Regions from separate parts of the Brevibacterium sp. 2SA genome, predicted to be linked through region 1. Evidence: riboswitches for the same ligand, from Rfam matches in the RefSeq annotation. Region 1 holds a riboswitch; each other region holds the start of a gene.
The links. A riboswitch is a leader RNA that binds a small molecule or an ion and turns the genes downstream of it on or off. The one in region 1 is predicted to bind thiamine pyrophosphate.
Positions count from the first base shown of each region.

Region 2: another riboswitch for thiamine pyrophosphate. It lies ahead of thiM (hydroxyethylthiazole kinase); the one in region 1 lies ahead of thiC (phosphomethylpyrimidine synthase ThiC).
Region 3: another riboswitch for thiamine pyrophosphate. It lies ahead of thiO (glycine oxidase ThiO); the one in region 1 lies ahead of thiC (phosphomethylpyrimidine synthase ThiC).

Region 1 covers NZ_SCMW01000095.1:950-3,146, reverse strand. The annotation lists gene FFS20_RS17555 (M18 family aminopeptidase) at 1-556, shown strand, start outside; TPP riboswitch at 1,174-1,284, shown strand; gene thiC (phosphomethylpyrimidine synthase ThiC) at 1,281-2,197, shown strand, end outside.
Region 2 covers NZ_SCMW01000022.1:46,010-48,206, reverse strand. The annotation lists gene FFS20_RS09780 (ATP-binding cassette domain-containing protein) at 1-25, shown strand, start outside; gene FFS20_RS09775 (ABC transporter permease) at 22-1,233, shown strand; TPP riboswitch at 1,320-1,423, shown strand; gene thiM (hydroxyethylthiazole kinase) at 1,411-2,197, shown strand, end outside.
Region 3 covers NZ_SCMW01000006.1:30,639-32,835, reverse strand. The annotation lists gene thiO (glycine oxidase ThiO) at 1-1,167, opposite strand, end outside; TPP riboswitch at 1,158-1,260, opposite strand; gene thiE (thiamine phosphate synthase) at 1,284-2,084, shown strand; gene FFS20_RS04155 (2-dehydropantoate 2-reductase) at 2,081-2,197, shown strand, end outside.

The DNA of each region.
Region 1 (2,197 bases):
CGACGCCGAGGCGCTCGATGCGGTGGCCCTGTTCGCCGGGTTCGACCATGAGGAGGTGGGGTCGAACTCGCGCTCGGGCGCGAGCGGGCCGTTCCTCTCCGACGTCACCGAGCGGATCGTCGCCGCCCTCTTCCCCGAGGCGAACCGCAGTGACTACCTCGCCGCACTGGCCGCCTCGGTGTGCGTGTCCTCCGACGCCGGACACGCCGCCCACCCGAACTACCCCGAACGCCACGATCCGCACGTGCGTCCGCGCCTGGGTGCGGGGCCCCTGCTCAAACTCAACGCCCAGCAGCGGTATGCCACCGATGCCGTCGGCACGGCGACGTGGGCCCGCGCCTGTGCAGCCGCCGGGGTCGAGTACCAGGACTTCGTCTCGAACAACTCGGTGCCGTGCGGGTCGACGATCGGACCGCTGACGGCCACCCGCATGGGCATGACGACGGTCGATGTGGGACCGGCGCTCTACTCGATGCACTCGGCGCGGGAGATGTGCGCGATCAGCGACGTCGTCGCGCTCGGCGCGGTCGCGAAAACGTTCCTCCAGGGGGCGTGAGGCGCCGCGCCTGCGGGAGCCGACACAGGGGGCGAGCGCTTGCTCGTTCAACGCAGCGCCTCGTTCACCCCTGAGCCTCACTCACCCCTGAGTCTCACTCAACACGAAGCGTGAATATCGCGTCCCCAAAGACGCGATATTCACGCTCCGTGTTGAACGAGCGCCGGCAGATTCGCCGAGGCGGCGATATTCACGCTCGCCGTTGAACGAGCACCCCGAGGACGAGCACCGGCGCACGCCCGCAGACACCCCGTCAGCGAAGTCGCGGGAGTGCGTCCGCCGAGGCGCGATGCTGCACGCACGATGACGCAGCGAGCGGGGCGCGCACGCACAATGCGCGTGGAAGCAGGCCTGCAGGCACGATGCCGCAGGCGTCCAGCGTGCGCAGGAATCCGAGGCGAGCCCACTGGGGTACTTCCCCCAGGGCGCGTCCGCTGGGCACGTCCACCGAGGCACGTCGGCAGGAGCCCGTCCACCGGGGCACACCCACTGGGGCGCGTCCACTTGGGCACGCTGAAACTGAGGCACCAAATCGGGCGACCGCGCGTCCACCGTCTCGCGCAGTGAACACCTGCCGCGGGTGATTTTGTGGCGGCGCCCACACCGTGATAGTCGTTGTGTGACCCCACGGGGGCCTTCGGAAGAGGGCTGAGATCGAGCTGAGACCGCTCGAGACCGTTGAACCTGATCCGGTTGATACCGGCGGAGGAAGAGAGGATCGCAGATGACTGCGCCCACCCCAGAAACCACCCGTCCCACCGTTGCCCCGCGCCCGACGGCACCGGCCGAGAACTCCGCGAGCACCCCCGCGGGTTTCGCTCTCGAGCAGTACCCCACCCATTCCCTGGCCTGGGTCGAGGACCGTGAGCACGGCATCCGCGTGCCCGTCACCCGCATCGACCTCGACGACACGAACGGCCGCCCCAACGAGCCGGTCCACGTCTACCGCACCGTCGGGCCCGGCGCCGTCCCCGAACAGGGCCTGCCCCCGCACCGCGCGGAGTGGATCGCCGACCGCGACGACACCGAGGACTACGCGGCCCGCGGCCACCTCATCGAGGACGACGGGCGGGCAGCCGTCCGCCGCGGCGCACCCTCCCAGCAGTGGCAGGGGCCCGACCGGACGCCTCGGCGCGCGAAGCCCGGACGCACCGTCACGCAGATGCACTACGCCCGGCAGGGCATCATCACCCCCGAGATGCGCTACATCGCGATCCGCGAGCAGTGCGACGTCGAACTCGTCCGCTCCGAGGTCGCTGCCGGGCGCGCGATCATCCCCGCGAACATCAACCACCCCGAATCCGAGCCGATGATCATCGGCAAGGCGTTCCTCGTCAAGATCAACGCGAACATCGGCAACTCGGCGGTGACGAGCTCGATCGCCGAGGAGGTGCAGAAGCTCCAGTGGGCCGCGAAGTGGGGTGCCGACACCCTCATGGACCTCTCGACGGGCAACGACATCCACACCACCCGCGAGTGGATCATCCGCAACTCCCCCATCCCCATCGGCACCGTGCCGATCTACCAGGCGCTTGAGAAGGTCGACGGCGACGCCGAGGCGCTGACCTGGGAGATCTACCGCGACACCGTCATCGAACAGTGCGAGCAGGGCGTCGACTACATGACCGTCCACGCCGGTGT
Region 2 (2,197 bases), on a different contig from region 1:
CGCGCGGAGGGGTGAGCGCCGATGACCCGCAATTCCCTCATCACCGACGAGCGGATCTCCGACGAGGGGCTCGTGCGGACGTTCGTCCGCCGGATCCGGGAAGGCCAGCTCGGGTCGTTCCCCGTCATCCTCGCCCTCGTCGTCATCGTCATCGTCTTCCAGTCGGCGAACAGCAACTTCCTCTCACCGGCGAATCTCGTCAACCTCTCCACCCAGGTCGCCTACCTGGCGATCCTCGCACTCGGGATCAACCTCATCCTCCTCCTCGGCGAGATCGACCTCTCGCTCGCCCAGCTCGGCGGTCTCGCCGCCTCGGTGCTCGGTGTCCTCGTCGTCCGGCAGGGGGTCCCGCCGGTGATCGCGGTGACGATCATCCTCCTGCTCGGCCTCGTCATCGGGGCGATCCAGGGCTGGTTCTTCGCCGTCGTCGGGATTCCCGCGTTCGTCGTCACCCTTGCCGGTCTGCTCGCGTTCACGGGGCTCACGCTCACGGTGCTCGGCACCCAGAAGAACCTCTCGATGGCCGATACGTTCGTCTTCGACTTCGCCAGCTACTACTTCCCGGCGTTCTGGGCCTACGTCTTCGGGGCGATCGCCGTCATCGGCTTCGCCGCCGGCATCATCCATTCGAAGCTGCGTCGGCACTCCGCAGGCCTCGACAGCCCGAGCTGGACGGCCGTCATCGTGCGCATCGTCGTCCTCGCGGCGATCGTCTTCGGCTTCCTCATCCTCGTCAACCAGGACTTCGGACTCGCGCTGCCGTTCTTCCTCATGATGGTCATCGCGATCATCATCGACCTCGTGCTGCGCAAGACCCGCTACGGACGCTCGATCTACGCCGTCGGCGGCAAGGTCGAAGCCGCCCGGCGCGCCGGCATCCGGGTGACGTGGGTGCGCATCAGCGTGTTCATGACCGCCGGGGTCCTCGCCGCCCTCTTCGGCTTCGTCAAGGCCGGAGTGACGACGAACGCCGGGTCGACGCTCGTGGGCACCCAGGACCTCCTCAACGCGATCGCCGCGGCCGTCATCGGCGGCACCTCCCTCTTCGGCGGGCGGGGGTCGGCGTGGGCCGCGGTCCTCGGGGCGTTCGTCGTCGGCGCGATCAACAACGGTCTCTACCTCATCGGCTTCAACTCCGATATGCAGCAGATCATCACCGCCCTCGTCCTCCTCACCGCCGTCGTCATCGACGCCGTCAGCCGGCGCGGACAGCGGTACGTCGGCAGGGGGTGAGGTCTGCTCCACCAGCGCCGAGGCGGGGGCGAGGTCAGGGGGTGACCCCACCTCACCCCCGCCTCGGCGATTTTGGTACAGTCATGGGCAATGACATGGGGTGCCCGGCGGCAGTCGCGCCGGGCTGAGAGGACACCCATCGAACCTGATCTGGGCCATGCTAGCGAAGGGATCGTCATGACTGACATCGATCTGTCGTCGGCGCACGCACGTCTGCGCGCGGCGAATCCGCTCATCCAATGCATCACGAACACGGTCGTGCAGCAGTTCAGCGCGAACGTGCTGCTCGCCGTCGGTGCGTCCCCGGCGATGCTCGACCATGAAGCCGACGCCGCACAGTTCGCGCACCTCGCCGGCGGTCTGCTCGTCAACTTCGGAACCGCGACGAACCAGCAGTTCCTCGCCGCCGACGCCGCGATCGGAGCCGTCACCGCGGACTCGACTCCGTGGGTGCTCGACCCGGTGAGCATCGGCGCAGTCGACCACCGCACCACCCGCATCCGCCGGGCCGCCGCCGATCGCCCGACCGCGATCCGCGGCAACGCCTCGGAGATCGCGGCCCTGGCAGGAGCCGGGGCCGGCGGGCGCGGCGTCGAATCCACCGACGAGGTCGACGCCGTCCTCCCCGCGGCGGCCGAGCTCGCACGGACCAGTGGGGCGATCGTCGCCGTCTCGGGCAGACGCGACGCGATCGTCGCCCACATCGACGGCGTCGATCACATCGCCCGTGTCGACGGGGGCCATGAGTTCATGCCGCTCGTCATCGGCACCGGGTGCTCGCTCGGTGCCGTGACCTCCGCCTACCTCGCCGCCGTGCCGCCGGCCGGTTCGAGTTCCGGTGCGGGGCCGGCCGGACTCGCGGCGTTCGAACAGTTCACCGCCGTCGTCGCCGCCCACGCCCACTTCGCCGTCGCCGGCGAAGCCGCAGCGGCCGGTGCCGCCGGACCGGGCAGCTATGCCGAAC
Region 3 (2,197 bases), on a different contig from region 1:
CGCAGCAGGTGGCTGCGGTGATGGTGGCGGGTCGGCCTCGAACCGTCCCGGTGCCACGGCCTCGCGCGCACCGACGGGCAGCCACGCGGAGTCGGCGCCGAGGACGAGATCCGCGCCGAGGCGGGCGCCGAACGGTGCGAGGAGCACCCCGTGGCGGAAGTACCCGGTGGAGACGACGAGACCGGGGTCGCTGCGGCCGAGCAGTGGGAGGTCGTCGGGCGAACCGGGCCGGGCTCGCGCGGTGATCTCCGTGATCTCACACCCCAGGAGTCCGGGCACGAGCCGTTCGGCGTCGTGGAGGAGACGGTGGACGCCCTCGGCGAGGATGCCGGTCTGACCGTCCTCCCGGGACGTCGCCCCGAGGACGAGCTCCCCATCGGGCCGCGGCACGACGTAGACGGGCCGACCGGCGACGAGTCCCCGGATCGTGCGGGTGAGCAGCGGCGGCGCGTCGGGGTCCGAGCGGAGCCGGATGACATCGCCGTGGACGGCCCGCAGCGGCAGCGGCGGAGCCCCGGCGATCGCATTGTGCGCCATGCCTGCGGCGAGCACGACCTGATCGGCGCGGGCTCGGCGCCCCGAGGCGAGCACGACTCCGGTCGTCCGAGCCGGGGCTTCGCCGGCCGGTGACCCCTCCTCGCCGACCAGCCCTGTCACCCGATCCTCGATGACGCGGTCACCGAGGACGGTGAGCAGCGCGCGCGTCACCCGCCGGGGATCGATCGCATGATCGCCGGGAATGAGGACGGCCCCGCACACACCGGGAGCCAGGGCGGGTTCGAGGTCGCGGGCCCGGGATCCGGTGACCAGGTCGAGGTCGGAACCGGCCGCGGACTGAAGGGCGCTGAGTTCGCGCAGGGCCGTGAGATCCGCGCGGTCCCCGGCGCAGACGAGCGTGGCGGTCGTCGTCTCCCCGAGGTTGGCCCCCGAATCCCGGGTCAGTGCCGCAGTGAAGTCGGGGTAGAGGTCGGCGGAGACGCGCATGAGCGGAAACAGCGGAGTCTGGCCCCACGCGATCTCGGCGGCAGGGGCGATCATCCCGGCCGCGGCCGACGTGGCACCCGTGCCCGGGTGCGGATCGATGACGGTGACGGCCGCCCCGCGCCGGTGCAGCTCCCACGCCGTGGCCAGGCCGATGATCCCGGCGCCGACGACGATGACGTCCATGCGATTCTCCCTCCGGCGGCATGACCCGCATCAGGTGAGGCGGTCGGCACGAAGCCCTCTCAGCCTCCCAGCGAGGCTCCCGCGAACTCCTCTACTCTAGGAGCATGGTTCCCACGATGCCAACGTCTCCCGCAGTGCAAGACCCCGTCACCGCCCCTGCTGAGCACGCGGGCCACCCGGTCGACCGCGACGCCTCCGGGTCGGATGCCGCGCGGACCCGTGCGCTCGCCTCCGCCCGGCTCTACCTCTGCACCGACGCCCGCACGCAACAAGGCGACCTCGGTGAGTTCCTCGACGCCGCCTACGCCGGGGGCGTCGACATCATCCAGCTCCGCGACAAGGGTCTCGAAGCGCGGGAGGAGATCGCCGCCCTCGAGATCCTCCGCGATGCCGCGCGCCGGCATGGGAAGCTCTTCTCCGTCAACGACCGTGCCGATGTCGCCCTCCTCGTCGGCGCCGACGTCTTCCATGTCGGGCAGGGCGACCTGACGAGCGCGCAGGCCCGTACGGTGCTCGGCGACGACGTCATCCTCGGCCGGTCCACGCACTCGGTCGAGCAGGCGCTCGCCGCAGCCGCCGACCCGGAGATCGACTACTTCTGCGTCGGCCCCGTGTGGGAGACCCCGACGAAGCCGGGCCGCCCGGCCGCCGGACTCGATCCGCTGGCGGCGGTGAGCGGGAGGACGGAGAAGCCGTGGTTCGCGATCGGCGGGATCTCCGCCGGTGACCGTCTCCGGGCGGTGCAGGAGACCGGGGCGACGCGCATCGTCGTCGTCCGCGCGATCACCGAGGCGCCTGACCCCGCCGAGGCGGCCGCTCGGCTGCGCGCGCAGCTGACTTCCGCTGACCCCGACACGACCACCGACACGACCACCGACACGACCACTGACTCGACCACGAAGGACGGCACCCTGTGACAATCCTCATCGCCGGAGCCGGGGCGACCGGCGGCGCCTTCGGCACCCGCCTCGTCGAAGCCGGGCGCGACGTCGCCTTCCTCGTCAGGCCCGCCCGTGCCGAGGCTCTGAGA